Regions from separate parts of the Azoarcus sp. DN11 genome, predicted to be linked through region 2. Evidence: riboswitches for the same ligand, from Rfam matches in the RefSeq annotation. Region 2 holds a riboswitch; each other region holds the start of a gene.
The links. A riboswitch is a leader RNA that binds a small molecule or an ion and turns the genes downstream of it on or off. The one in region 2 is predicted to bind cobalamin.
Positions count from the first base shown of each region.

Region 1: it holds a riboswitch for cobalamin, as region 2 does, so the genes downstream of both, cobT (nicotinate-nucleotide--dimethylbenzimidazole phosphoribosyltransferase) here and CDA09_RS11430 (hypothetical protein) in region 2, are expected to answer to the same signal.
Region 3: it holds a riboswitch for cobalamin, as region 2 does, so the genes downstream of both, CDA09_RS20165 (TonB-dependent receptor) here and CDA09_RS11430 (hypothetical protein) in region 2, are expected to answer to the same signal.
Region 4: it holds a riboswitch for cobalamin, as region 2 does, so the genes downstream of both, CDA09_RS02630 (TonB-dependent receptor) here and CDA09_RS11430 (hypothetical protein) in region 2, are expected to answer to the same signal.

Region 1 is NZ_CP021731.1:2,371,291-2,378,686, forward strand. Features, by position in the region: gene CDA09_RS10855 (PAS domain S-box protein) at 1-1,169, shown strand, start outside; gene CDA09_RS10860 (response regulator) at 1,182-1,601, shown strand; gene CDA09_RS10865 (two-component system response regulator) at 1,607-3,742, shown strand; gene cobT (nicotinate-nucleotide--dimethylbenzimidazole phosphoribosyltransferase) at 3,844-4,884, opposite strand; cobalamin riboswitch at 4,968-5,145, opposite strand; gene CDA09_RS10875 (trimethylamine methyltransferase family protein) at 5,225-6,787, opposite strand; gene CDA09_RS10880 (hypothetical protein) at 7,021-7,396, opposite strand, start outside.
Region 2 is NZ_CP021731.1:2,501,201-2,508,596, reverse strand. Features, by position in the region: gene CDA09_RS11460 (HisA/HisF-related TIM barrel protein) at 1-101, opposite strand, end outside; gene CDA09_RS11455 (ATP-grasp domain-containing protein) at 121-1,125, shown strand; gene CDA09_RS11450 (hydantoinase/oxoprolinase family protein) at 1,112-2,194, shown strand; gene CDA09_RS11445 (amino acid kinase family protein) at 2,185-2,787, shown strand; gene CDA09_RS11440 (DMT family transporter) at 2,811-3,752, opposite strand; gene CDA09_RS11435 (AraC family transcriptional regulator) at 3,885-4,673, shown strand; cobalamin riboswitch at 4,846-5,046, shown strand; gene CDA09_RS11430 (hypothetical protein) at 5,155-6,645, shown strand; gene CDA09_RS11425 (YVTN family beta-propeller repeat protein) at 6,668-7,396, shown strand, end outside.
Region 3 is NZ_CP021731.1:4,333,598-4,340,993, forward strand. Features, by position in the region: gene cobI (precorrin-2 C(20)-methyltransferase) at 1-359, shown strand, start outside; gene CDA09_RS20145 (cobalamin biosynthesis central domain-containing protein) at 356-1,129, shown strand; gene CDA09_RS23420 (cobalamin biosynthesis protein) at 1,126-1,542, shown strand; gene CDA09_RS20150 (CbtB domain-containing protein) at 1,586-1,771, shown strand; gene CDA09_RS20155 (CbtA family protein) at 1,786-2,580, shown strand; gene cobJ (precorrin-3B C(17)-methyltransferase) at 2,739-3,719, shown strand; cobalamin riboswitch at 3,780-4,034, shown strand; gene CDA09_RS20165 (TonB-dependent receptor) at 4,217-6,346, shown strand; gene CDA09_RS20170 (PepSY domain-containing protein) at 6,355-7,396, shown strand, end outside.
Region 4 is NZ_CP021731.1:585,793-593,188, forward strand. Features, by position in the region: gene CDA09_RS02610 (adenosylcobinamide-GDP ribazoletransferase) at 1-228, opposite strand, end outside; gene cobT (nicotinate-nucleotide--dimethylbenzimidazole phosphoribosyltransferase) at 248-1,306, opposite strand; gene CDA09_RS02620 (diguanylate cyclase) at 1,370-2,872, opposite strand; gene cobU (bifunctional adenosylcobinamide kinase/adenosylcobinamide-phosphate guanylyltransferase) at 2,924-3,475, opposite strand; cobalamin riboswitch at 3,562-3,799, shown strand; gene CDA09_RS02630 (TonB-dependent receptor) at 3,925-5,889, shown strand; gene CDA09_RS02635 (FecCD family ABC transporter permease) at 5,909-6,889, shown strand; gene CDA09_RS02640 (ABC transporter ATP-binding protein) at 6,886-7,396, shown strand, end outside.

The DNA of each region.
Region 1 (7,396 bases), 130 kb from region 2:
GCAAGCGCGCGGAGGAAGAGGCGCATGCGGCGCGCGCCCGGTTCGCCGGCATCCTCGAGATCGCCGCCGATGCCATCGTCTCCATCGACGAGACGCAGCGCATCACCTTGTTCAACAAGGGGGCGGAGCAGATCTTCGGCTACCGCGCAGACGAAGTCCTGGGCCAGCCCCTCGACATCCTGCTTCCCGAGCGGCTGCGGGCAGTGCACCGGGAACACGTCGCCGCGTTCGGCCGGTCCGAAGACGTCACGCGGAAAATGAACGCGCGGGGGTCGGTCTCCGGGCGTCACAAGGACGGCACCGAGTTTCCGGCCGAGGCATCGATCTCCAAGCTCCGATTGACGGGCGAAACGGTCTTTACCGCGACCTTGCGCGACATCACCGAGCGCAAGCAGGCCGAGGCCGCCATCGAGCACCTCAACCGCGCCTTGGAGCGGCGCGCGGCCGAACTCGAAGAGGTTAACCGCGAGCTGGAGTCTTTCTCCTATTCGGTGTCTCACGACCTGCGCGCGCCGCTGCGCAGCATCGATGGCTTCAGCCAGGTGTTGCTGGAAGACTATTCGGATCGCCTGGACGAAGAGGGGCGCGACTCGCTGCGGCGCGTGCGCGCTGCCAGCCAGCGCATGGCGCAGCTGATCGACGACATCCTCACGCTGTCGCGCTTGTCGCGCGCGGAGATGCGGCGCGAGCGGGTCGATGTGTCGGCCATGGCGCGCGCGGTTGCCGACGAACTGCGCGAGGCCGATCCGCTGCGCGAGGTGGAATTCGTCATCGCGGACGGCGTCGCCGCGGCGGCCGATCCACGCCTGTTGCGTGTCGTGCTGGAGAACCTGTTGGGCAATGCGTGGAAGTACACCGCGCATCATCGGCGCGCGCGGATCGAGTTCGGCACCGAACGGCGCGACGACGGTGCCATCGCGTACTTCGTGCGCGACGACGGTGCCGGATTCGACATGGCGTACGCCGGCAAACTGTTCGGGGCATTCCAGCGATTGCACACGGCGGCCGAATTTCCGGGCACCGGCGTGGGTCTCAGCAGTGTGCAACGCATTGTTCACCGTCATGGCGGCAAGGTGTGGGCGGAAGCTGCGGTGGAAGCGGGGGCAACGTTCCGCTTTACGCTCCCCGATGATGCCGCGATCGAGTGGCAAGGCCACGAGCATCCATAGGGAGGCTATGCAATGGAAAACCGAACCGTACTCCTCGTGGAGGACAACGCGGACGACGAGGCATTGACCCTGCGCGCGTTGCGCAAGCACAACATCACCAGCGTCGTGGTCAAGCGCGATGGTGCCGAGGCGTTGGGCTACCTGTTCGACGGGCGCACACCGCTGCCCGCGGTCGTGCTGCTCGATCTGAAGCTGCCCAAGGTGGATGGGCTCGAAGTCTTGCGGCAGCTGCGCGCGGAAGCGCGCACGCGCATCCTGCCGGTGGTGATCCTGACCTCGTCCAGGGAAGAGGGCGACCTGCTCGAAGGCTACGGGTGTGGCGCAAACAGCTACATCCGCAAACCGGTCGATTTCGTCGCATTCATGGAGGCCGTGCGCCAGCTGGGTGTGTACTGGCTCGATCTCAACGAACCGCCGCCCGTGCAAGGATAGCCATCATGGCCGGCCAGCCGCTCAAGGTGCTGATCGTCGAGGACGTCGAGGACGACGCGCTGCTCATCGTGCGCGAACTGCGTCGCGGCGGCTACGATCCGCTGCCGACGCGCGTCGAAACCGCGCCGGCGATGCAGGCCGCCCTCGGTGGCGGCGGCACCTTCGATCTCGTCATCTCGGACTATACGCTGCCGCACTTCTCCGGCCCCTCGGCGCTGGAGCTGTTCAACCGCTGCGGCTGCGATCTGCCGTTCATCATGGTCTCGGGCACCATCGGCGAGGAAACCGCGGTGCGCCTGCTCAAGGCCGGTGCCCACGACTTCATCCTCAAGAGCAATTTCGCGCGGTTGGTGCCGGCGGTGGAACGCGAACTGCGCGAAGTCGCGGTACGCCGCGCGCGCCGCCTCGCCGAGGCACGCCTGCGCGAGAGCGAGGAGCGCTACGCGCTCGCTGCGCAGGGCGCCAACGACGGCCTGTGGGACTGGGACCTGCGGTCCGGGTGTGTGTACTACTCGCCGCGCTGGAAAAGCATGCTCGGTTACGCCGGGGACGAAATCGGTGACGGAATCGAAGAATGGATCTCACGCGTGCATGAAGAGGACCGGCCGGGCGTGGAGGCCCGGCTGCAGGCGCACCTTTCGGGCGCCACGGCGCATTTCGAAAGCGAGCACCGCATGCGCAACCAGCGCAACGAGCTGCTCTGGATGCTCACGCGCGGTCTTGCCGTGCGCGACGAGGCTGGGCAGCCGTACCGCATCGCCGGTTCGCAGACCGATATCACCGAACGCAAGCTCGCCGAGGAGAGGCTGCGCTTCCAGGCCCTGCACGACGCACTGACCGGCCTGCCCAACCGCACCCTGTTCATGGAACGGCTGCACTGTGCGCTCGCCGGCGCTGGCGGATGCCACTTTGCCGTGATGCTGGTCGACCTCGACCGCTACAAGATCATCACCGACAGCTTCGGTCACAACGTCGGCGATGCGCTGGTGCTTGCGGTGGCGCGCGCGCTCAAGGCGCGGATCGGCCCACGCGACACGGTCGCCCGCCTCGGCGGCGACGAGTTCGCGCTGCTCGTCGAGGGGATGTCCAGCACCGATGCGGCTGCTGCCTTCGCGCGGGATTTCCAGGCTTCGCTCGCGCGGCAGCTGTCGATCGACGGCCACGAGGTGTTCACCTCGGCGAGCATCGGCATCGTCATGGGGCCGGGCGATTACGCCATGCCGGAGGAAATGTTGCGCGACGCCGATACCGCCAACCAGCGCGCCAAGGCGCAGGGCAAGGGGCGCTGCCAGGTGTTCGACACGACGATGCACACCTTCGCGGTCAACCAGTTGGGCCTGGAAACCGACCTGCGCCGGGCACAGGAGCGCGACGAACTGGTGCTCTATTACCAGCCGCTGGTCAATCTCGCCAGCGGCGAAATCGAGAGTTTCGAGGCCCTGCTGCGCTGGCGCCATCCCGTGCGGGGCCTCGTGTCGCCGACCGAATTCATCCCGATCGCCGAAGACACCGGCCTGATCGTACCCATCGGACGCTGGGCGCTGCAGGAAGCCTGTCGCCAGATCAGCGCGTGGCAGGCGCAGTTTCCGCAGCGGCGCCCGCAGGTGAGCGTCAACGTCTCCGCGGTCCAGTTCGCCCAGCCCGACCTCGCCGATGCCGTCCTCCAGTCACTGACCGAGGCCAGGCTGGAGGCCCGTTATCTGAAGCTGGAGATCACCGAGAGCGTCCTCATGGACGGCAGTGACGCTGTCCGTGCGGTGCTCGAACGGCTGCAGGGCGAGCAGATCAAGTTCCTGATGGACGATTTCGGCACTGGCTACTCGAGCCTGTCGTATCTGCACCGCTTCCCGCTGGACATCCTCAAGATCGACGCGTCGTTCGTGCAGAGAATGGACATCGAGGCCCGGCACGACGAAATCGTGCAGGCCATCGTCGCCCTCGCGCGCAGTCTCAACATGGACGTGGTGGCCGAAGGCCTCGAGACGCCGACGACGCTCGCGCGGCTGCGCGAACTGAACGTTGCCTTCGGTCAGGGCTTTCTGTTCTCGCGCCCGCTCGATGCCGAGTCGGCCGGCCGCCTGCTTGCGAGCGGACGAAGATGGAACGGGGCGAAGGCGTCGCACGGGGCGTCGGCAAGGTGATGCTGATGAAATCCGGCCGGCGCACGCCCAGGGCAGCTGCAGATCGGGCTGCGTGACGAAACAGCGGGCTCCGGGGAGGTCCCGGAGCCCGCTGCGCGGCATCACTCCTTGTCGGAAACGCCAGCCGACTCGAAGCTCGCCATCTCGTTGACGAAATTGACGGCCGCCTGCACCAGGGGATAGGCCAGCGCCGCGCCGGTGCCTTCGCCCAGGCGCAAGCCGAGGTCGATGAGCGGGCGGGCGTCGAGCGCGCTCAACTGCGCAAGGTGGCCGGGCTCGGCCGAACGGTGGCAGAACACGCAGTAGTCGGTGATGGCCGGCGCGAGGCGGGCGGCCGTCAGTGCAGCCGATCCGACAATGAAACCGTCGATCAGCAGCACCATCCCGGCCCGGGCTGCCGCCACCATCGCGCCCGCCATCATCGCGATTTCGAAGCCGCCGAATTCGGCGAGCACCGACAGGGGATCGTCCACCTTGCCGGTGCGGGCGAGGGCCTTTTCCAGCAATTGGCGCTTACGCGCAACGCCGGCGTCGTCGAGGCCGGTGCCGCGCCCGATGCAATCGGCCAGCGGCGTTCCGGTCAGGCAGTGGGTAATGAGCGAGGCGGCGGCGGTGTTGCCGATACCCATTTCGCCGAAGCCGACGATGTTGCAACCGTCGACGGCTAGGGTGCGGACGATGCCGGCGCCGCGCTCCATGGCTGTGGCGCACTCGGCCCGGGTCATCGCCGGCTCTTCGAGAAAATTCCTCGTTCCCGGCCCCACCTTGGCATCGATCAGCCCCGGGCGCGGACCGAAATCATGTGCTACGCCGGCATCGACCACGGTCAGCCCAAGGCCGTTCTGACGGGCGAAGACATTGATGCCTGCGCCGCCGGCGAGGAAATTTTCGACCATCTGCCAGGTCACGTCCTGCGGGTAGGCCGACACACCCGCCTTGGCCGCTCCATGGTCGCCCGCGAAGACGATCACGTGAGGGTTCCTCAGCGCGGGTGTGAGGCTCTGCTGCACCAGCCCGATCTTGAGTCCGAGGCCTTCCAGATCACCGAGCGCGCCGAGCGGTTTGGTCTTGCGATCGATCTTGTGCTGCAGGGCAACGGCAAACGCCCGATCCGGGGCTGGCACGGAAAATTCAGAATGCATTCGATTCATCCGGTAATGGAAAAGAAAAAGGGCTTCGCGGCCGCATCCCGACGGAATGCAACCGCGAAGCCCTGTCCACAGGCTCCCTGTACCACGTCACAGCAGGTCTTCTGGCTTTCGGATCAGCCGGATTAGCCGCGCCTTCCCGCCGGGTCTGTTTCCCCTGGGCAGTGGCATGTGCGGCATCCGTCCCCGATTACAGCGGCGGGCCCGCCACGGATTTGCACCGTGTTCCGTTTTGCTGTGACGGAACAAATTATCCCGATTGCCGACACGTCATGCAATCGCCTGCGCGCAGACCGATTCTGCGCCGGCCGACCATGTCGGGGCCGGCCGTCATTCAGGTGTTCGAGTCGGGGAAGGATTCCTTGCGCCGGCGCATGTAGGCCTGCAGGGCCTCGTCGACCGCGGGGTCGAGCTCGGGCGCCTCGTACTCGGCGAGCATCCTCTTCCAGCGCGCGTTGGCGCGCTGGGCCATGTCGAGGCGGCCCTCGGCGTCCCATTGCTCGAAGCTGTTGTTGTCCGCGATGGGCGAGCGGTAGAAGGCGTTTTCGAAGTTCGCCTGGGTGTGGGCGCAGCCGAGGAAGTGCTTGCCGGGGCCGACATCGCGGATCGCGTCCATCGCCTGGCCGTTCTCGGACAAGTCCACGCCGCCCATCAGGATCTGCATCATGCCGGCCTGGTCGGCGTCCATGATGAACTTCTCGTAACCCATCGCGAGTCCGCCTTCGAGCCAGCCCGCGGTATGCAACGCAAAGTTCACGCCCGCCAGCGCGGTCGGCAGCAGGGTGTTGGCGCTTTCGCTCGCGGCCTGCGCATCGGGAACTTTGGCGGCCGTCAGCGAACCGCCGGAACGGAAGGGAACGCCGAGGCGGCGGGCGAGGTGGGCCATCACGTACAGCACCAGTGCGGGCTCGGGGGTGCCGAACGTGGGTGCACCGGACTGCATCGACATGGAACTCGCGAAGCTGCCGAACACCACCGGCGCACCGGGATTGACGAGCTGGACGAAGGCCATGCCGGCCATCGCCTCGGCGAGCGTCTGCGCCGCCGTGCCGGCGACGGTCACCGGCGACATCGCGCCGGCGAGGATGAACGGGGTGACGATGCAGGCCTGGTTGTTGCGCGCATAGACCTTCGCCGCGCCCAGCATCGTGTCGTCGAAGGTCATCGGCGAGTTGGCGTTGATCAGGTTGATCACGGCGGTGCGCGGCTTGCCGGTCTCGGGGTCGATCCACCGGTCGCCAAGCAGGATTTTCGCCATTTCGACGGTGTCCTGCGCGCGGTCCGGATGCGTCACCGAGCCCATGAAGCACTTGTCCGAGTACTTCATGTGGCTATAGACCATGTCGAAGTGCCGCTTGTTGACCGGCAGGTCGACCGGTTCGCAGATCGTGCCGCCCGAGTGGTGGAGGCTCGCCGACAGGTAGGCGAGCTTGACGAAGTTGCGGAAGTCCTCGATGGTGCCGTAGCGGCGGCCGTCGTCGAGGTTGTGGGTGAAGGGGCAGCCGTAGGCGGGGGCGAAGACCGTGTTGGCGCCGCCGATGCGCACGCTGCGCTCGGGGTTGCGGGCGACCTGCGTGAACTCGCGCGGCGCATGCTCCTGGATCAGCTTGCGGCACATGCCGCGCGGCATGCGCACCCGCTCGCCCTGCACGTCGGCCCCGGCATCGCGCCAGATCTGCAGCGCCTCCGGGTCGTCACGGAAGTCGATGCCGATCTCCTCGAGAATCGTGTCGGCGTTGTGCTCGATGATCGAGAGCCCTTCTTCGTTGAGCACTTCGTAGAAGGGAACCTTGCGGGTGATGTACGGCACACTCGTGCCTTGCCCGCGTGACCGCGCCGCCCGGCGTGCCTCGCTTCCGCTGCGACCGCCGCGCCGGCGGGTTTCGGTGGTAATCATTGTCTCGCTCTCCATGGTGTGGTTCCGGACACATCGTCGTCATGAGTATGCGGAGGGAGATGGGGGCCGACATGACACGATGCGACCCGGGATTAGCGAATTGCGCCATGCCCGCTCCGGTAGGGCAGGGCAGATGTTTTTCGATCGCGCGTTGAAAACAGAAAAAGCGATTGCCGCAACCGCGACAATCGCTTTCGATTCGAATCGGCTTGCCCCGCCTTTCGGCGGCGCGCTCAGAAGTAGTAACCGATGCTGGCGTTGAAGCGCCTTCCCGATGCGTTGGACGAGCGGCCGGCGGCCAGTGCGTCGCCAAAGACTGGCGAGAGGTAAGGCTGGTTCTTGCCGTAGGCAAAGTCGAGCATGATCCACCAGCCGCCGCTGCCGAATTCGACGCCCGTCACGTTCTGCGTGCTGCGCTGAAAGCCGGCCGCGGATTTCCTCAGCTGGCTCCAGTCGTTATAAACGCGGAAGTTGCTGAACGGCCCGATCGAGCCGGGAATCTTGTAGCTGAGGCTGACGATATCGATATTGCCTTTTGCCGCCAGACGATTCGTAAAGCCGTACGAGCCGATGATGACGCAATCGTTGTTGCATGCCGTCCACCAGTTG
Region 2 (7,396 bases):
GAGCAGAGTGCGGAACGGATCGGACGGTAGGTGCTGCGCTCGCCGCGGACGGCGCGCACTACCTCGCCGGCGAGCAGATCGATGACGGGGACGACTTGCATGAGTGAGCGAAGAAAGAGAGTGCTGGTCTACGAATGTATCAGCGGCGGAGGCCTCGCGTCTCCCGGCGGCGAACCGCCCGACCCCGGGCTGCTCGCGCAGGGGCTGGCGATGCGCGACGCGCTGGCCGCCGATCTGCAGCGGGTCGACAGCGTCGAGCTCACGTGCGTCGTGAGCCGGCATGCGCCCCTGCCCGCCGCGCTCGCCGGCATTCGCTGCGTCGACGGCGGTGACGGCGGGCTGGCCGCCGCCGATTTCCTCGCCGGCGAAATCCCCGCCTACGACCGCGTGTGGGTCGTCGCCCCCGAGAGCGACGACCTGCTCGCGCAGCTTTCCGACTGCGTGGGCGCCGAGCGCTGGGTCGGCTGCACGACACCCGCGATCCGCGTGGCCGCATCGAAATCGGCGACGCGGCGCTGCCTTGCCGCGAGCGGGATCGACGTGCCGCCTGCGTGGCAGCCGGGCGAGCCCGAACCTGCAAGCGTCGCCGGCTGGATCGTCAAGCCCGACGACGGCGCGGGGAGCGTCGACGCGCAACGCCATGCGCACTTCGCGGCGGCACGCGACGACCTGGTGGCGCGGTTCGACCGCGGCGCCGCGAGCACCCTCGAAGCCTGGATCGAGGGCATTCCGCTGAGCCTGTCGCTGCTGTGCCGCGCGGGTCGGGCGGAACTCCTCGCCGTCAATCGTCAGCGCATCGCGTCATCGCCGGGTGGCGCCGTCGTCTATCACGGGGTCGACATCGGCATCGCGGCGATCGACGGAGCCGCCGGCAGGCGCCTCGCCGCGCTCGCGCAGCAGATCGCCGCGGCCTTGCCGGGCCTCGCCGGTTACGTCGGCGTCGACGTCGTCTGGCCCGCATCGTCGCTGTCCGACGATGCGGCCGCAACCGCAAGACCGGTCGTGATCGAGATCAACCCGCGGGTGACCTGCGCCTACGTCGGCTTGTCCGCGGCGCTCGACCGCAACCTCGCCCGCGAGATCCTCGACTCCGACGCCGCGGAGGTCGCGCATGGCCCGCACTGACTCGCAGAGCGACCGCCCGGCCGTGGTCGGCTGGGACATCGGCGGCGCCCACGTCAAGGCGAGCCTGGTCGTCGACGGCTGCGTGCGCGACGTGGCGCAGTGGGCGGCCCCGCTGTGGCAGGGACTTACGCACCTCGACGCGGCCATCGACGCCGCGATCGAGCGCTGGCCCGGCTTCGGACGGGCGCGCCACGCCGTGACGATGACCGCCGAGATGACCGACCTCTTTCCCGACCGCGAGGCCGGCGTAGCCGCGCTCGTCCGACGGCTTGCCGAGCGCCTCGGCGACGCGACCCGCTTCTTCGCCGGCCGGGCCGACTGGGCGAGCGCCGAGGACGGGCCGGCACGCTGGCGCGACGTCGCCTCGGCCAACTGGCTCGCGACCGCGTTCCAGGTCGCCGCCCGCCACCCCGACGCCCTGCTCGTCGATATCGGCAGCACGACGACCGACCTGATCCCGATCCGCGACGGCGCCCCGGCCCCGCACGGTCGCGGCGACGCCGAGCGGCTCGCGAGCGGCGAACTCGTCTATGTCGGGGTCGTGCGCACCCCGCTGTGCGCACTGGCGCGCCGGATGACGTTCGGCGGCGAACGCTACAACGTCATGAACGAGTTCTTTGCCACCACCGCCGACGTGTTCCGCCTCACCGGCGAGCTCGACCCCGAGCACGACCAGCATTCCGCCGCTGACGGCGGCGACAAGAGCCAGGCGGCGAGCTGCCGCCGCATCGCGCGCATGATCGGAATGGACGCGCGCGACGCCGACGCCGCGGCCTGGGTAGCGCTCGCCGAGCGCTGGCGCGCCGCGATGCTCGTCCAGATCACCGCCAATCTCGTGCGCGTGGCGGCACAGGCGGGGCTGCCGCCGGACGCGCCGCTCGTCGGTGCGGGTTGCGGCCTGTTCCTCGCGCGCGAGCTCGCACGCCACGGCCACCACCCCTTCGTTGCCTTCCATTCCGTCGCCGGCCTCAACGCCGCCGCCACCGACTCCGTCCATCGGTGGGCGGACACCTGCGCGCCGAGCGTCGCCGTCGCCCTCCTCCTCGACCGGAGTTCATCATGTGGGTAATCAAGATCGGCGGCAGCCTGGCCAAGGATCCCCTGCTTGTCGACTGGCTCGAACACCTGCACGACCTCGGCGGCGGACGGGTCGTCATCGTCCCCGGCGGCGGCCCGTACGCGGACAGCGCGCGGCTCGCGCAGGCCGAATGGCATCTCGACGACGTCGTCGCGCACAACATGGCGGTCCTCGCGATGGGCCAGTTCGCGTTCATGCTGCAGGGCTTGTGCCCCGGCCTCGTGCTCGCGGCCGACGAGCGCGAGCTCGAGCGCACTGTCCATAGCGGGCGCGTCGCACTGTGGATGCCGCTGCAGCTCCTGCGCCGCGAGGCCGACGAGCTGACGAACTGGGACGTCACCGCCGACAGCCTCGCGCTGTGGCTCGCCAACCGGCTCAACGCCGAGCGCGCGATCCTCGTCAAATCCTGCCCGATCGCGGTGACGACGCCGGCGCCAGACGACTGGGGCATGCTCGCGGCCGAAGGCATCGTCGACCGGCGCTTTCCGGCATTCGCCGCAGAGGCGGCCTATCCCATCCACCTGCTGGAGCGCACCGGCATCGCGCGGCTCAGGGAGCTCCTGCTCGCCCCAACCGCAGTGTGAGCCACGGCGTGACGAACCGGCCCTCAGCGCAGGGCCGTTCGGGCCGCTCCCCGCATCATCGCGAGTGCGCCGCCGATCCGCGCGTGGGCGCTGACGACCAGTATGCCCAGCAGCACCAGCGCGGTCCCCGCGACGAATCGCGGTTCGAGCGTCTCGCCGAGCAGCACTGCCCCGAGCGCGACCCCGAACACCGGGGTCAGGAACGAGAACACCCCCAGGCGCGACGCGAGGTAGGTGCGCAGCAGCCAGAACCACGCGAGAAAGCTCGCGAACGACACGATGAGCGACTGGAACGCGAGGCTCGCGACGGCGCGCGGCGTGGCGACGAACGCGTTCTGGTCGGTGGCGAATGCGCCCGCGAGCAACAACACCGCGGCGCCAATCAGCTGGTACAGCAGCGTCTGCGCCGCAGGCGCGGTCGACAGGCGCGACATGCGGATTGTCACCGTCGTCGCGCCCATCGCGAGTCCGCCGAGCAGCGCGAGCAGGTCGCCCCAGAGCGACAGCGGACGCACGGCGGCCTCGGCATCGCCCTTCCCGAGGAAGGTCACGGCGACGCCGCCGAAAGCGAGCGCAATGCCCAGCCATTGCAGCCGCGACAGCCGCTCGGTGGGCACTTTCCAGTGCAGGCCCAGCGCCGCGAAGATCGGCGAGGTATAGAGCAGCACGACCGTGTGGCCGGCGCTCGTCAGGAGCAGCGCCTGGCCGACGAACAGGTATTCGAGGGCGAACAGCAGGCCCGCAACCATCCCCGGCCGCCAGGTGTCCCAGGCCAGCCGCTCGCGCCGCCAGAACAGGATGCCCCCGACGAGCACCGCCGCGATGCCGGATCGAAGGCCGATCTGCAACACGGGGGCGATGTCATTGGCCACCGCCTTCAGCACCACCTGCTGCAGGCCCCACACGAGGCACAGCAAGGTCATCAGGCCGGCGGCGCGCGTATCGAGGGCGAGGCGGGGGTCCATCGGAGATCTCCAGCGAATCGGGTGATGGCTGAAGTGTGAAGATGGCGGTATCAACTGATATAGTCAGAATCCGCCAATCGCTAGCAACGATCCGCCAATCCCGCGCCACCACGCACAGACCCTCGCACAGACATGAAGCACTTCCGCAACATGCAGCGCATGGAACCGCAGGGCGAGCACCTGCCCGCGCCGATCCACTTCCGTGCCACGGCCCTGCCGGCGAACACCCTCTTCCCGATGCACAAGCACGCCGGCGGCGAATTCGTCTATTCGTTCAGGGGCGTGATGGAAATCCAGGTCGAACGCGAACACTTCCTCGCCCCGCCCCAGTACGGCGTGTGGCTGCCGCCCGGCGTCGCCCATGTCGGCCTCAACCGCAACGAGGCGGGATACTGCTCGCTGTACGTCGCCGCGCCGCTGTGCGATCGCCTGCCCCGCAATCCCTGCGCGCTCGCCGTCAGCCCGCTCATCGTCGCGCTCCTCGACCACCTGCGCCTGCAGGCGCCCGACACGCTTCGCGACGCCGAAAACACCCGCCTCCTGCAGGTGCTCGTCGACCAGCTCGCACACGCCCCCTGCGCCGGCAGCTACCTCCCCTCCTCGTCCGATCCGTCGCTCGGTGCCGTGCTCCGGTTCCTCGACACCCACCCCGACGACAACCGCACGATGGCCGAGCTTGCGCGGCTCGCCAACACCACCGAACGCACGCTGTTGCGCCGCGCCCAGCGCGATCTCGGCATGCCCCTCTCGGAATGGCGCCAGCGCCTGCGCATCCTCAAGGCCATGCCGCTCCTCGCCGCCGGGCGCACCGTCGAAGCCGTCGCCCTCGAACTCGGCTACGCCAGCGCCTCGGCCTTCATCGCGATGTTCCGTCGCCTGATGCAGCAGACGCCGGCGGAGTTCCGCAAGGGACGAGGGTAAGAGCCGCCACATGCCTGTTGCGGCAATTCGACGAGGCAGATTCAGTTGGGTTATGGCCCGGTTCTTGGGAGCTGGAGCTCGGAGAAATGTACATACCACTATTGGTAGTGCAACATTTAGCTAAATGCACTATATATAGTTAAAACACTTGACGAGGATATGCAGAAAGTCATAGACTGACGTCGTTGATGGTTCCCCTCCCGGGGATTAAAAGGGAATCCGGTGCCGGACCGAGCGTCCGAATGCCGGAGCTGCCCCCGCAACTGTAATCGGCGAGCGCTTCGCCCCTGTATGCCACTGGACATGTTCCGGGAAGGCTTGCGAAGCGCGATGACCCGAGAGCCAGGAGACCTGCCGCCGACAATCAGCAAAAGCGCTGCGGGGATGCGGCGGCCAGTGCAACTGCCCCTGTTTTCCCCTGCTCCGCTTTACGTTCGACAATGACCGGCTGCGGGGACGCTCGCCGGAACAAGGGGGATCCATGCACCACCATCTCAAACGCACCGCGATCGCGGTTGCGCTTCTTTCGGCACTCAATTTCCACGCCAACGCTGCCGAAGAGCCGGCAAGGCCCGGCAAAGCCGATCCAGGGCGCAAGGCGCTGGTGCAGCGCATCGAGACGCTCGAAAAGCGGTTGCTCGAAATGCAGCAACAAATGCTGGCCCAACAGGCACTGTTGGCCCAGGCCCTTCCAAAGGCTGAAACGCCTGCGGCCAACGCCTCCGTGGTGGCGCTGCGCTTGGAGGAGATGGAGTCGCGGCTCAGCAATGTGGAAACCAGCGCGGTGATGTCCGAGCCCAAAACCACGGTCAAGCAGGTCCAGGTCTACGTCGATGCCAACGGCAACGAATATGACCACCCCGCGGAAGGTGCCGTGCCGGCGATGACCTATCGGCGCGAACGGGTCTATCGCCGCCAGACGATTCGTGAAGAGATCGAGGACGCCTTGGCCGCCGACAAGAAGAGCGGCGTCGAATTGGGGGTTAGCAGTGTCACCACGGCGCAAATGGCGTATCAGACGAAGGGATCATCAGCCCAGGCTGGTCTGGGGCCGACTCAAGCGAGAAATCACGCCTACGGGGTTACCGCCGCAGACGTGACCTTCCGGGCCAAATCGGCGGCGCTGAATACCGAGTTTTTTGCAGATCTGGTTGGAATCGGCGGCGCCTCCCCGGACCAGGAAATCCCGTCGGCTCTCAACTTGGTTAACAACCAGACTGCCCGCCTCAGCAACAACCAGTTGAATGTGCGCGAAGCGTGGATCAGAACCGGGATGTTCGATCAAAAACTGGGCCTCACCGTCGGCCGCCTGGATTTGACGAGCATTTTTGACCGAAATGCCATTGCCAATGATGAAACGGAACGTTTCATCAACGGCGCCCTGGTCAACAACCCGGTCCTCGGCCTCACATCCAACGGCTTTGGATTGGCCGCCGTCTACGATCCCAAGGGCGACCTGAATTTCAAGCTGGGCGTCCAGCAGAGTAATGACCGTGCAACCAGCCTATCGACCTCCCTCTATTCTCTGGCAGAGGTGGAATATATCGCCCGGCCGTTCATGCTGCAGGAAGGCCATTACCGGGCGTGGGCAAGGAGCGACAACAGCAGCGGCACCAACCGCACCGGCTATGGCCTGAGCGCGGACCAGAAACTGACTGCCGCAGTCTCGCTGTTCGGGCGCTATGGCAGCGGCTATGTCGGCAGTCTCCCCACCGGCCCCGACACGATGAAGTTCTACAGCGGCGGCGTGGCCTTCCAGGCTCCCTATGCCTTCAACCCCCTCGACATGTGGGGTGTGGGCTACGCGCAAACCAAGCTGGGCGAAGGCGCCAAAGAAAAAGTCATGGAAGGGTTCTACAACCTGCGCATGACCGAGCACATGGCACTTTCCTTCCTCCTGCAATACGTCACCGAATCCAAGACGCAGGGCAGCTACCTGGTACCCGGGGCTCGACTGAAGGTCAGCTTCTGAAAGAATACAAGGAGATCATGAAATGCCGAAGCTGAACCTGAACAGCATCATCGCCGGCGCCATTGTCGCCCTCAGCGTCGCTATCCCGCAGTCTGCCAATGCTCAGATGAAACTGATGCCCGGTATGGCAATGTCCCATGCCTCGTCATCCGCCAAGACGATTGTTACCGACCCGACTTCCGTCGTCATGATCGTGAACCGTGATTCCAACGACATCGCCTTCATGGACATCAAGACCAGGAAAATCCTCGGCCACACTTTCCTCGGCAACAACGTGAATCCGCACATGGTGATGATGTCGCCCGACGGGCGCTATGTCGTCACCGGCGGCACCCGAGCCAACACGGCCTACGTCATCGATGCCCGCACCCTCGAACTGGTCAAAAAGATTCCGGTCGGAATTGCGCCGGAGCACTTCTCCTTTTCCCCGGACGGGCGCTACTACTACCAGGGCAATCCCGAGGGCGACTCGATCACCGTCATCGACATGGCTTCGCTCAGCGTGATCAAGACCATCGAAGGCTTGGCCGAACCGCTCAATATCACCTTCACCCACGATGGCTCGAAGGCTTACGTGGGCAATTACGGTGCGCATTGGGTGGGCGTGATCGATGTGACCCGACACCAGTTGCTCAAGAAAATCCAGATTGCCAGCGTGCCCGGAATTTCGCGCCTTGACCCCGGCAAGTACCTGAAGGACATCAAGGGTATCTCTATGCCCGCCATGAGCATCGACGGGCGCTACATTTAT
Region 3 (7,396 bases), 1.8 Mb from region 2:
CCGCAGCCGCCTGCGCCGACATCGCGCTCGCAGAGGAGGACGAAACGGTCGCGGTGATCCCGGCGGCCTACGGCGTGTCGGTGATCGACCACCTGCTCGACGAGTTCGACACGCTGGTGCTGATGAAGGTGAAACCGTTGCTGGACGAGGTGCTCGATCTCCTCGAAGCGCGCGACTTGCTCGCGACGAGCTGCTTCATCGAGAAAGTCGGCTCGCCCGAGGAGCGCGTCGTCAAGGACGTCGCGAGCCTGCGCGGCGAGAAGGTCAATTACCTGTCGCTGCTGCTCGTGCAGAACCCCAAGCGCGCGCGCGGCGAGCTGCGTCGCGGCTGCCGCAAGCGTGCCGAGGCCACGGCATGAGCGCGCAACTGCCCTTCCCGAACGAACGCGTCGCGATCGTCTCGATCACGAAGCACGGCATCGCGCTCGCCGGCCGCGTCGTCGCGGCGATTCCCGGCGCCCGCCTGTTCGCCCCCGAGAAATTCCGCGCCGAAGCCGAAGCCGCCGCGCCCGGCGCCGCCGCCTGCTACACCGGCAAGACCGGCGACCAGATCCCGGCGCTGTTCGCAGGCTTCGACGGCATCGTCGCGATCGTCTCGCTCGGCGCCGTCGTGCGCCTGATCGCGCCGCACCTGAAGGCCAAGGAGCAGGACCCCGGCATCGTCGTGCTCGACGAAGGCGCCCGCTACGCGATCCCGATGCTGTCCGGTCACCTCGGCGGCGCCAACGCGCTCGCCGGCGTGCTCGCCGCAGCGCTCGGCGCCCAGCCGGTGCTGACGACCGCATCCGACGCGCGCGAGACGCTCGCCGTGGATCTCCTCGGCCGCGAGCTCGGCTGGACCTTCGACGCGAGCCACGACGAGATCGTGCGCGCGAGCGCCGCGGTCGTGAACGACGAGCCCGTCGCGCTCGTGCAGGAAGCCGGCAGCGTCGACTGGTGGACGCGGCACGCGAATGGCCGCAGCGGCCCGCTCCCCGCGAACCTCAAGCGCTTCGCGCGCCTCGAGGACGTCGATCCCGAGAAATTCGGCGCCGTGCTGTGGATCAGCCGGCGCGATCTGCCTGCCGGCTGGGCCGAACGCCTCAAAGGGCGCCGCGTGATCTACCGCCCGCCGCAGGAGGCGGCGTGAGCGCGTCACGCAATCCTGTCGCTCTCGGGCTCGGCTGCGACCGCGGCACGCCCGCGCAGACGATCGCGCGCGCGATCGACGAGGCGCTCGCCCAGGCCGGCGCGAGCCTCGCCGACGTACGCGCGGTCGCGAGCATCGACCTCAAGGCCGACGAGCTTGGGTTGCTCGAAATCGCGACGAACCTCGGCTGGACCATCGCCTTCCATCCGGCGGCGGCACTCGCCGCCGTGCCGGTGCCGAATCCGTCGGAGACGGTGCGCCGCTACACCGGCACGCCGTCCGTGTCGGAAGCCGCAGCCCTGATCGCCGCCGGCACGGATCTCACGCAACTCGTCGTCGAAAAACACAAGCTGCGCGGACCTGACGGCCGCAACGCCACGGTGTCGGTCGCGCGCATGCCGGCATCGAACTGAGTTTCAAACGCTGTCCCACACCCATCGAAGAAGGAGAACCACCATGCAACAGCAAGCCACCCTCGAAATCGCCCGTCCGAAGAGCGCCCTGATGGCGATCGCGATGCCCGTCGTCACCGCCGCGCTGCTCGGCGCCGTGATCGTCTACGGTGTGGGCTTCAGTCACATCGCCGCGGCCCACAACGCCGCGCACGATACGCGTCACTCCAACGTCTTCCCCTGCCACTGAGCCCGGAGCCGGACATGCTGTTCCGCCGTATCGTCCTGTGCGCCCTGCTGGTCGGGGCGCTCGCCGGCCTGCTCGTGAGTGCCGTGCAGCACTGGCAGGTCATCCCGATCATCGCCGCCGCGGAAGTGTTCGAAGGCTCGGCCGAAGCGCCTGAAGCCGCCGAACCCGCTGCCGCGATGGCTCATGACCACGACGACGCCCATGGCGCCGTCCACGTCCATGAGGAAGCAGCCTGGGAGCCCGCAGACGGCACCGAACGGCATGTCTGGACCTTGATCGCCAACGTGCTGACCGCGATCGGCTTCAGCCTCGTGCTGATCGCCGCGATCACGACGTGGGAACACCTGCGCGGCCGCCGCGTCGCCTCGGCACGCAGCGGCCTCGTGTGGGGCGCCGCCGCCTGGCTGTGCGTCTTCGCTGCGCCCTCTCTGGGCCTGCCGCCCGAGATCCCCGGCACCGCCGCTGCAGCGCTGGAAGCACGCCAGACCTGGTGGCTCATCACTGTCCTCTGCTCCGCGACCGGCCTCAGCGTCCTCGCCTTCGTCCCCGGCCGCCTGCGCTGGCTCGGGATCGCCCTGCTGGCCCTGCCCTACGCGCTCGGCGCACCGCATATCGACGGTGCCTTCGCCGCCTACAGCGATGAAGTGGCACGCCAGATGGAAGTTCTGACCGGCCAGTTCGCCATCGCCACCGCAATCTCCAGCGCGATCGAATGGCTTGCCCTTGGCAGCCTCGCCGGCTGGGCGGTCGCCCGCTGGGTGCGCCCGGCGCTCGCGACGCAGGGAACCCCGGCCACCGCCCGCGCGTAGGGCGGAAGCGCGAAGCGTCTTCCGCCGCATGGATAGTCATCGACGACACACGCGGCGGATAAGGCTCCTGCACCACATTTGACACGCGACCGTCGGCCACCCGGCGGAAAACGGCGGGATTTCATCCCGCCCTACGCCCTCAACAAAGAGAGAACACCATGAGCACAGGCAAGATCATGCTGGTCGGCCTCGGGCCCGGCAGCGTCGAGCACATGAGCGGCCGCGCCCGCGCCGCGATCGCCGAGGCCGATACCATCATCGGCTACGTCACCTACATCCGCCTCGTCGCCGACCTCGTCGAAGGCAAGGAGGTCGTCAAGAAGTCGATGACCGAGGAGCTCGACCGCGCGATCGAAGCGCTCGACCGTGCCAAGCAGGGCAAGAAGGTCGCGCTGATCTCCTCGGGCGACGCCGGCGTCTACGGCATGGCCGGCCCGACTTTCGAAGTGCTGTTCCAGGCCGGCTGGACGCCCCCCACGGGCCAACCCGGCGACATCGAAGTCGAGATCGTCCCGGGCGCCTCCGCGCTGAACACCTGCGCGGCGCTCGTCGGCGCGCCGCTGACGCACGACTTCTGCGCGATCTCGCTGTCCGACCTGCTGACGCCTTGGCCGGTGATCGCGCGCCGTCTCAACGCGGCCGCCGCGGCCGATTTCGTCGTCGCGCTGTACAACCCGAAGAGCGGGCGCCGCGCACGCCAGATCGTCGAGGCCCAGCGCCTCTTCCTCGCGCACCGCCGCCCGGACACGCCCGTCGCGATCGTCAAATCCGCCTATCGCCCCAAGCAGCGCATCGAATTCACGACGCTCGACAAGATGACCGAGTGCGACATCGGCATGTTGAGCACCGTGCTGATCGGCAACTCGAACACCTTCATCCGCGACGGCCTGATGGTCACGCCGCGCGGCTACGCGAACAAGTACGACGTCGAGGCGGGCACGACGCACAACGGCGAAAAGGCCGGCCGCTCGCTGTCGACCGGCCTCGACGGCTGGCTCGAAAGCCTGCGTGCGAGCGGCGAGAGCGCCGACGAACTCGCCCGCCGCCATGCGCTACCGGTCGACTACATCCTCGCTGCGCTCGCCGATGAGGCCGTCGACGAGGACGACACCGCCGCCGAAGGGGAAGTGCTCGCATGAGCCGCCCGGGCCAGGCCGCGAACTGCCGGGAGGGCGCACCGACCACCGTTTGACGCGCTTTTCCCCCATTTTCCAGCAGGTGCCCGCCAGAACGGCGGGTGAAACGGGAACAGGGTGCGCCGGCAGAATTCCCCGCCGGCCAAGCCCTGGCTGCCCCCGCAACGGTAGGCGAGTGCGGGCGGATCACGGGCCATCTCCCCGATGGCCCGGCCACTGTGCCGGACGCGTGCAGCCCACGAGGCTTCGCGCACGGCATGGGAAGGCGATCCGTCAAGACTCGTGAGTCCGGAGACCGGCCTGCTGGTGTTCCGATCCCGCCGCGCAATTCTGCGCCCGGGATCAACCATGCGACCGGCCGCGGGGATGCGGGCGGAGCAAGGCTAGCGTGCCCCGGCCGCCGACCGCCTGACCGCGGGAGGTTGTCGCCCGCGCTCCGCGAGGACGCCGCGCCCCTGCTTCGCCTGCCCGTCCGGTCGCTTCACGACTGGAGTCATTGCATGCAGAAGCACCGTAGTTCCCCCGTTCGCCGCATCCCGTTCGCGCTTCGCCCGCTCGCCGCGAGCCTCGTGCTCGCCCTGTCCGGCGGCCTTGCGCACGCCGACGACAAGGTCTTGACGGCAGTTCAGGTTTCGGCGCGCGCCGAGCCCGACGCCGGCCTCGATCTCGACCGCCCGGGCGCCACGGGATCGCGCCTCGGACTGAGCCTGCGCGAGACGCCCGCGAGCGTCGACGCGCTCGACGTCGAGACGCTGCGCGAACGCGGCGACCGCAGCGTCGCCGACGCCGCGACGCGGGCCGTCGGCCTGAGCTTCATCGGCACGCCCGGCAGCGGCCAGGCCTATTCCAGCCGCGGCTTCACCGGCAACAACTCGGTCGCGCAGGCGGAGGACGGGCTGCGCCTCGCCACCGGCGCGGGCACCCTCACCTATCCGTCCGACACCTGGGGCTACGAGCGCATCGAGATCCTGCGCGGCCCGGCCTCGGTGCTGTTCGGCGACGGTGCGGTCGGCGGCATCCTCAACCTCGTGCGCAAGGCGCCGACGCGCGGGCGCCACCTGGACGCAAGCCTCACCGCCGGCAGCCGCGGCGAATACCACATCGGCGTCGGCGGCTCGACTGCCGTGGGCGACGCCGCGGCGCTGCGCCTCGACGCCGCCGTCGCGGGCGGCGACGGTTTCATCCACCGCGGCGAGCACGACAACCGCAATCTGATGAGCACGCTGCACCTCGCGCCGCGGGCGGACCTGCAGATCGACCTGAGCGCAGACCTGTCGCGCGAGAATCCCACCGCCTACTTCGGCACCCCGCTGCGCAACGGGCGCATCGCCCGCGACCTGCGCCACGAGAACTACAACATCGACGACCCGCGCTACGCGCTCGACGACGACCGGCTGCGCGCCCGCATCGAATGGCAGGCGGGCGGGGGCTGGACGCTGCGCAACGAGACCTATCGCTTCGCCGCCGACCGCCACTGGCGCAACGTCGAGCAATACGCACTCGACAGCGCCACCAACGCGGTCACGCGCACCGGCTATCTCGAAATCCTGCATCGCCTCGAACAAGCCGGCAACCGGCTCGAACTCGCGCACGAGGGCACGCTCGGCGGCATGCGCAACCGCTTCGACGTCGGCTGGGAATTCATGCGGGTCGACTTCCGCCACACCAACAACTCGCCTTACCGCGGCAAATCCGTCGTGCCGGCCCGGGACTTCGAACCGGGCCGCTTCGACAGCCCCGATCCGACCCGTCCGAAGTTCGATACCGAGACGCGGCAGCAGGCCGTGTTCGTCGAGGACGCGCTGCGCGTCGGCGAGACGCTGACCCTGGTGGCCGGCCTGCGCCACGACCGCATCGCCGTCGCGCGCGACGAACTCGTGTCCGGCCAGGATTTCGACAAACGCTTCAATGCCAACGCCGTCCGCCTCGGCGCGGTCCATGCACTAACGCCGGCGACGAGCCTGTACGCGCAGGCGAGTACCGGCTCGGATCCCGTCACCAGCCTCGTGTCACTGAACCTCGCCAACCGCAACTTCGACCTGACCCATGCGCGCCAGACGGAAGCCGGCGTCAAGCAATCGCTCGACGCGCTGCACGGCGAATGGACGGCCGCGGCCTTCCACATCCGCAAGGACGACATCGTGACGCGCGATCCGGCGAACCCGGGCATCAGCGTCCAGGGCGGCACCCAGTCCTCGCGCGGCATCGAAATCACCGCGAGCATCGAGCCCGTGCGCACCTGGCGGATCGACGCGAACGCGACGGTCCTCGATGCCCGCTTCGACGAGCTGGTCGAGGCCGGCGGCGCCTCGCGTGCCGGCAACACCCCGGCAAACGTCCCCGAACGCCTCGCAAACCTGTGGGTGAGCCACGTGGGCGCGGGCTGGGACGCCGGCATCGGCGCCCGCTACGTCGGCAAGCGCTACGGCGACAACGCCAACACCCTCCGGCTCGACGCCTATACCGTGCTCGACGCCACGCTGGGCTGGCACCTCGACCCGCGCACGGCACTGCGCCTGAACCTGCGCAACCTCACCGACCGGCTCTACGCGACCGCGGCCTACGGCAGCACCCAGGTGCTGCTCGGCGCCCCGCGCAGCGTGGAACTGACCGCCGACCTGCGCTTCTGAGGTCCGCCATGCGCCTGCCCCGCCTGCTTCATCTCGCACACCGCTGGCTGGGCATTGCGCTCGGTCTGCAGATCCTCCTGTGGTTCGCGTCCGGCGTCGTGATGCTCTACCTGCCCTTTCCCGAGCTCACCGCAGCCGAACGCCTGCAGCACCTGCGACCGATCCCGGCCGCGTCGGTCAGCGTGTCTCCGTGGCAGGCGTGGTCGGCGCTCGGCTTGCACGGCAACCCGGACGAGCTGCGCCTCACCGCGGCGCCGCAGCGCCCGGCCTACCATTTCCTCGCCGAAGACGGCTGGCGCAGCGTCTGGGCCGACACCGGCGAACCGCGCGCGCCGGTGTCGGCCACCGACGCCGAAGCGGCCGCCCGCAGCTTCGCCGCAATGCCGGTCGGCGCCGCAACCGAGCTGACGCAGGACCAGTGGACCCTCGGGCGCAGCCTCGACCCCTACCGCCCGCTTTATCGCGTACCGGTCGGGGACGCGGCCGCCACCGAGCTCTACGTGTCCGCCCGCACCGGCGAAGTGGTGCGCGACACGACGGCCGTCGAGCGATTCTGGAACTGGCCGGGCAGCATCGTGCATTGGGTCTATTTCAGCCCCCTCCGCACGCACGCGGAACTGTGGCGCCAGCTGGTGCTGTGGCTGAGCGCCGCCGCAGGCCTGCTCGTGCTCACCGGCACCTGGCTCGGCGTGCAGCGCCTGCGCCTGCGTCGGCGCTATCCCGGGGGGCGCGCGACGCCCTACCTGGGGTGGAAGCGCTGGCACCACCTCGGCGGACTCGCAGCCGCACTGTGCACGCTCACCTGGCTGCTGAGCGGCTGGCTCTCGCTCGCCCCCTTCGGCTGGGCGAAAGGCAGCGCACCGAGCCGCGAGGATCGGCTCGCGCTCGCCGACGGCCCGCTGCAACGCGAGGAACTCGCGACACTGCCGGGCCCGCTGATCGCACGGCACACGGACGTGCGCGAAGCGCGCTGGCAGCGCTTCGACGGCCGCGCGCTGCTTCTGCTGCACCGGCCCGATCATCTCCTGCGGCAGCCGCTCGACGGCGGCG
Region 4 (7,396 bases), 1.9 Mb from region 2:
CGCGCGGATCGTCACCGCCATCGACAGCAGCACCGCGATGCTGGGCGGGAAGACCTGCACCAGCGCGAGCCAGCTCGCTGCGCCGATGCCGCCGACGACCCAGCCGACGAGCGGGAAGTAGCGCGCGGCGTGGTTCAGGCGCTCGGGCGACCAGGGCACCCAGGCGGGCACCGGCAGGCGGGTGAAGAAACCGAGCGCGGTGAAGAAGAGTTCGAGCTGGTAGCGCATCGCGTGAAGGTGGAGCTCCTTAGTGGCCTTTCCCGCTGATGCCGGCCGAATCGAAGCTCGCCATCTCGTTGAGGAAGTTCGCCGCCGCCTGCAGCAGCGGGAAGGCGAGCGCGGCGCCGGTGCCTTCGCCCAGGCGCAGGTCCAGCTCCATCAGCGGATCGACGCCGAAGTGCGCGAGCTGCGCGGTGTGGCCCGGCTCCTTCGAGCGGTGCGCGAACACGCAGTAGTCGAGGATTTCGGGCGCGATCGCGTGCGCGACGAGCAGGGCGGAAGTGACGATGAAGCCGTCGATCAGGAGCGTCATGTGCTTTTCGGCCGCGCCGAGCATCGCGCCGGCCATCACGGCGATCTCGAAGCCGCCGTATTCGGCGAGCGCCGCGCGCGGATCGGTCGGGCGGCCGCCGCGCGCGAGCGCCTGGCCGAGGAGTTCGCGCTTGCGCACGAGGCCGGCATCGTCGAGGCCGGTGCCGCGGCCGGTCACGGTCATGAGGTCGGCGCCGCCGCCGTTGCCCCCCTCGCCGATCAGGCAGTGCGTCAGCAGCGAGGCCGCGGCGGTGTTGCCGATGCCCATTTCGCCGAAGCCGACGACGTTGCAGCCGTTCGCGGCCAGCGCATGCGCGAGTTCGCGGCCGCGCGCGAGCGCCGCCTCGCATTGCGCAGCGCTCATCGCGGGTTCTTCCAGGTAGTTCGCCGTGCCCGGGCCGAGCTTCGCGTCGATGAGCCCCGGACGCGCGCCGAACTCGTGATTCACGCCGCAGTCGATGACGGTGAGCCCCAGGCCCAGCTGGCGGCTGAAGACGTTGATCGCCGCGCCGCCCGCGAGGAAGTTCTCGACCATCTGCCAGGTCACATCCTGTGGGAAGGCGGAGACGCCCGCGCGCGCCGCGCCGTGGTCGCCGGCGAAGACCATGATGTGCGGCTGGCGGATCTCCGGGGTGAGCGTCTGCTGGATCAGGCCCAGTTGCAGCGCCAGCGGCTCCAGGCGGCCCAGCGCCCCCTGCGGCTTGGTCTTGTTGTCGATGCGCTGCTGGAGTTGGTCCGCGAGCGTGCGATCGGGCGCGTGAATCCGGAATGTCATGATTGCGGGGGGCGTGTGGCCTGAGAGGGCTGCGATGTTAGCACGCGGCCCGGCACCCCCGCCTCAGGACTGGCGGATGCCGTGCGCCCCGTCCTGCTGGCGGTGCAGGCGCTTGCCTTCCTTGGCGCGGCGCATCAGCTTGCCGGCCTGCTTGAGCAGGGTGGCGGCATCGCAGGCGTTGTTCGAGGAGAGCGCGCAGCCGATCGACGCATCGAGGATGAAGGTCTGATCCGCGATATGGACGATCTCGCCGATCGCGGCAGCCGCGGTGTTCGCGACGCGCTGCAGGTCGTCGACGTCGAACACTTCCTCGAGCACGATGACGAACTGGTCGTTCTCGGGGCGCGCGACGGTGTCCTGCTCGCGCACGAGGCTGCGCAGCCGCTGGGCGACCGTCTTCAGGATCTCGTCACCGACTTCCCGTCCGTAGGTTTCATTGATCGACGTGAACTCGTCCACGTCCAGCAGCACGACGCCGGTGCGGGTGTTGTGGCGCTTCGCGCGGATGACGGCCTGGTCGATGCGGTCGGTGAGCAGGAGCTGGTTCGCGAGGCCGGTGAGCGGATCGAGGTGCGAGGTCTGCTGGAAGCGCTGCTCGCCTTCCTGCAGGCGTTCGGTGAGCGCGTCGATTTCCAGGCTGCGCCGTGCCATGCCTTGCGTCAGCAGCTGCTCCGACGCCTGAAGCGCTTCGATCGTGTGCTCGAGGCTTGCGATCTCGTCCGCGGAACGCATGGCGCGCTCGCGCCAGTTTGCGCCGGTGCGCTCGTCCAGCGCCAGCGCCAGCGTCAGCATGCCCAGCGCCGACGTGAGCTGCATCGCGTAGGTGACCGGGCCGTCGCCGCGCAGCAGTCCCGTCTGTGCGAGCAGGTACAGCACCGCGGCGGCCAGCATTGCCGACCAGCCGGCAACGAGCAGCGTCGCGCCGGGCGCGCGCAGCTGCCGGCAGTGCAGGCCGCAGCCGATCGCGAGGAGGGCGAAGGCGGGGCCGATGCCCGCGACGACGGTGTCCGGATAGCTGTCGCGCAGCACGAAGGCACCCGCCAGCGCGATAGCGAATATGGCGGCAAAGGTCTTCAGCGCGATGTCGACGCGCGGCACCAGGGTCGGGGTGCGCAGGAATTCGCGCGTGAACATCGCCGCGCTGAACCCCGCGAGGGCGAGCCCCGCCGGTTCCGCCGCCTTCGCCCAGTTGTCGACTTGCGCGTCGGGCGCGAAGCCATGGACGATCCCGGCCGCGACCTGCCCGAGCCCCGTCCCGAGCGCGAATCCGGCATATTCGAGGTAGTCGCGATCCTTGCTGTGTGCGAACTGCAGCAGGCTGTACAGCAGCAGGGCCACCGCGAAGCCGGCGTAGAACAGCGTGACGGGCAGGTTCATCAGCAGGCGGCCCGCGTCGGCGCCCGCGCTGCCCTGGGCGGATGCGGCGAGCGGAATCGCCAGCAGCGCAGCAAGCACGAGCGGTGGACGAGCGGCAGGGAGCGTGAACCGATCGCTGCCTGGTGCGTTCGCCGGTGGTGTCGCGTGGCCCATGAAGTCCTTGTCGTGCAATTCGTCACGTTGGCCCAATTCTAAGAGGCTATCGTACCGCGTGTGAATAAGCGTTCCCGGGTACGCGCGTCAGGCGGTGCCCTTGAGTGCCAGGGGCAGGCCGGCGGCGACGAAGGTGACGCGCTCGCACGCGGCCGCGAGCATCTGGTTGAGCCGCCCGGCTTCGTCGCGATACAGGCGTCCGAGCGGCGTTTCCGGGACCAGTCCGAGGCCGACTTCGTTGGCGACCAGCAGCACCTGCGCGGGCAGCGCCGGCAGGATGTCGAGCAGCGCGCGGCGTTCGGCCTGCAGGAGCGGCAGGAGGCCGGCGTCCGCCGGGGCGGGAAGGTCGTCGGCGCCGGCCATCAGGTTGGTCAGCCACAAGGTCACGCAGTCAACGATCACGCAGCGGCCTGCGACCGCTTCGCGCCGCAGCGTCGCGGCGAGGGCGAGCGGCGTCTCCACCGTACGCCAGCCTTCCGGGCGGTCGTCCCGGTGACGCCGGATGCGCGCCGCCATTTCGTCGTCGAGGGCTTCCGCCGTTGCGATCACGGTCACGGGCAGTCCGCTCGCGGCGGCGAGGCTTTCGGCGTGGCGGCTCTTGCCCGAGCGGGCGCCGCCGAGGATCAGGTGTGCGGGCATGTCTTTGGAATTGCTTGGATTTTTTGCGCTGCGCGAAATCGCGGAACGCGCTATTATCCGCGTCGCGCCCGGTTTTGGGCGCGACGTGTTTTCAGGTGCCCGACGGCGACTCCCGCCCGAGGGTTAAACGGGAAACAGGTGCGCGGACGGCCCGCCGGGCCGTCGACGCCATGCCTGTGCTGCCCCCGCAACGGTAAGTGGACGCAAGGCGCATCCAACCGCCACTGGACGAGAGTCCGGGAAGGCGATGCGACCGGTCCGGCACTCCACGATGGAGCCCCGGCCAGCCCACGAGCCCGGATACCGGCCCGGACACGAGATGGCGGAAGTGCCGCGGGGAGGCGGCGACGGGCGCGGTGTTCCGCGGTGCTCGGCGTGTGCCCGCCAGGTGCTTCCTTGTTGAATCGACCGGGGAGCGGGGACGCTGACTCCGGCGCAGGGAGACCCCAATGAACATCCGTTTGTCCGCAACCTACGTCGCGGTGACGAGCCTTTTTCTCTCTTCCATCTCCGGAGCGATCGCCAAGGACTTGGACGAGTCGCAACTAGAGACCATCATCGTCACCGCGAATCGCATCGAAACCCCCGATGTCGCGGCGCCTTATGCCTCTGAAGTGCACACGCGCAAGGACATTGAACGCTCGGGCGCAACTTCGCTTGTCGATTACCTCAACCGCCAGTCGTCGGTCCAGTTGATGCCGAACTTCGGTAACCGTTTCACGCCCAGCATCAACATGCGCGGCTACGGTACCAACGACGGCTTCGAGAACGTCGTGATCTCCCTCGACGGGCGCCGTCTCAACAACATCGACTTGGCCCCGCAGCTTATCGGTGCGATTCCGCTTGAGGATATCGACCGCATCGAGATCACCAAGGGTAGCGGATCGGTCGCGTACGGCGACGGCGCTACTGCGGGCTCGATCCAGATCTACACCAAGCCGCGCACCGGAGCCAGCATCGACGTCAATGTCGGCAGCCATGCGGCGCTGGGCTCGACCGCACAGGCTGGATACGTCGGCGAGCGCTTCACGGTGTCGGCGACCGCCGAGCACGACAAGAGCGGCGGGTTCAGCGACAAGGATCCGTCCGGGCATCGTGATTCGTCGACGGCCGACAACTGGCGGATTGGCCTCACCGGCCGCCCGATTGACAAGCTCAAGTTAAGCCTCGATGCGGGCGATGGCCGAATCGATCTGCGCTACCCGAATTCGTTGACCCATTCCCAGTTCCGCGACGACCCGGCGATGAACAACGGACGCAACTACACGCACCAATTTTTCCGCGACGGCTACTGGGCGGTTGGCGCCGACTACGATATTGCGCCGAATTGGCGCCTGACAGCGCGGCACATCGATGAGGACAAGCGCTCGGAGTTCCCGCAGTTCAGCATCCGATTCGACTACCGTTACCTGTCGGACGATATCGCACTGCAATACCTTGGCGATGCCTTGTCGGTGACTGCCGGCCTGCAAACCTTCGACGGCAAACGTGCCGACGCTTCGAGCGAAACGAGCAAGAAGAACGAAGCGGTGTTCGTCCAGGGACAGTACGAAATCGGTCGCCTGATTTTGTCGGCCGGTGCGCGGCGTGAGCGGGTGAAATATGAATTTGATCCGTCCTCCGGCGCGGGGCTTACGGACGACAAGCGGCTGTCGTCCTGGGATCTGGGTGCAAACTACCGTATCGACGACGTTCTGTCCGTGTTCGGCAACTACAACTATTCGTATCAGGCCCCGGACATCGATCGATTCTTTGTTCCGGTTTTTGATGCGGATTTCAATCTGGTCGGGGCTGAATTCAACGGCTTTATTAAGCCAATGAGGGTGCGTACCCTTACCCTGGGTCTGAATCATGTGCTACCCATCAATCGTCTGAAGCTCGGCGTGTTCCATGCCGGACTGCGTGACGAGATCTACGATTTCAAGCCCAGCGCATTCACCGATATCAATACGAACCTCGATAAGTCGCACAAGTACGGGCTGGAGGTGCAGGACACATGGCGTATTTCGCCGATGTTGACCGGCGTGCTGAACTACTCGTGGACGCGCGCCATCATCGATCACGAGGATATGGGTGGCGGTGCCTTCAACGGAAAGGAGTTGCCGGGTGCGCCGCGCAACAACGTCGTGCTCGGACTGAATTTTGCGGTCAGCGACCGGGATAATCTCTATCTTTCGCACACTTGGCGGAGCAAGACTTGGGCAGCGGACGACTTCGACAACAACAACGAGCAGCGCCAGCGCGCCTACCAATCGACCGACATTGCGTATCGTCATCGTCTCGACAAGGTCGAGCTGTATGCGGCTGTGTCCAATTTGTTCAACTACAAGAACGGCACTTGGGTGCGCGACGACGCGATCTATCCGGTCGACTTCGAGCGTACATGGAAGGTCGGCGCGAAGCTGTCGTTCTGACGCCGACAGGCGCTACGCTGTGACGCGTCCGACCGTGCTGCCAGTCCTTGCCGCGCTCGTGGTCGCGGCGGGGCTCGCCTTCGGCTGGGCCCTGTCCGCGGGCGACCTCCCGGTCGCCTTCGGCGAGGTCTTCGCTGCGCTCTTCCGTGGTGCCGAAGGCATGGCGGCGGACGTCGTGCGCGAGCTGCGCCTGCCGCGCGCGGTGGCGGGCTTCGTGTGCGGCGGGCTGCTCGCGCTCGCCGGCGCGCTGATGCAGGTGCTGCTCCGCAATCCGCTCGCCGACCCCTACGTGCTGGGCATCTCCGGCGGGGCGGCGGTGGGGGCGCTGCTGGCGATCCTGGTCGGCCTCGCGCCCTGGCTCGTCGACGCCTCGGCCTTCGGTGGCGCGCTGGCGGCGACGCTGCTGGTGTTCGGGCTCGCGCACGGCGACGGATCGTGGACGCAGACGCGGCTCCTGCTCACCGGGGTGATCGTCGCGGCCGGCTGTGGCGCGGCGGTGACGCTGATGCTGTCGCTCGTCACCGACACGCGCCTGCAGTCGATGCTGTTCTGGCTGATGGGCGACGCGAGTGGGGCGACCCGGCCGTGGCCGGCGCTCGGCGTGCTGCTCGTCGGCCTCGCCGTCGCGATGCCCGTCGCGCGCGACCTCAACGTGCTCGCGCGCGGCGAGATCGCGGCGCAGGCGCTGGGCGTGCGCGTGCAGCGCCTGCGTTACCTGCTGTACATCCTCGCCTCGCTGCTGACCGCCGCCGCCGTCACGCTGGTCGGTTCGGTCGGCTTCGTCGGCCTGATCGTGCCGCACCTGATGCGCCTGGCGCTCGGCAACGACCAGCGCCTGCTGCTGCCCGCGGCGACGCTGGCGGGCGGCACGTTGCTGACGCTCGCCGACACCGCCGCGCGCACGGTGGTCGCGCCGGAGCAGTTGCCGGTCGGGGTGCTGACCGCGCTGATCGGCGTGCCGGTGTTCCTCTTCCTGCTGTCGCGGAACCCGCACGGATGACGGCCGGCGGCGATCCCGTCCTGCTCGAAGCCGAGCGCCTCGCGCTGCAGGTCGGCGAACGCTGGCTGTGCTGCGAATTCAGCCTGCGGCTTGCCGCCGGCGAATGCCTGGTGCTGCTCGGGCCCAACGGTGCCGGCAAGACGACGCTGCTGCATACGCTGGCCGGGCTGCGCGCGCCCACGGTCGGTGCGGTGCGCCTCGGCGGCCGCCCCTACGCGGAGTGGGACAGCCTCGCCGCCGCGCGTTTCCGCGGTCTCCTCGCGCAGCAGCAGCCCGACCACTTCTCCGCCTCGGTGCTGCAGACCGCGCTGATCGGTCGTCACCCGCATCTCGGGCGCTGGGGCTGGGAGAGCGCCGCGGACGTGGAGGCCGCCCGGGCGGCGCTCGGCGAACTGGGGCTCGCCGATTTCGCCGAGCGCGACATCCTGAGCCTCTCCGGCGGGGAGCGGCAGCGCGTGTCGGTCGCGATGCTGCTGACGCAGTCCCCGCAGCTCTTCCTGCTCGACG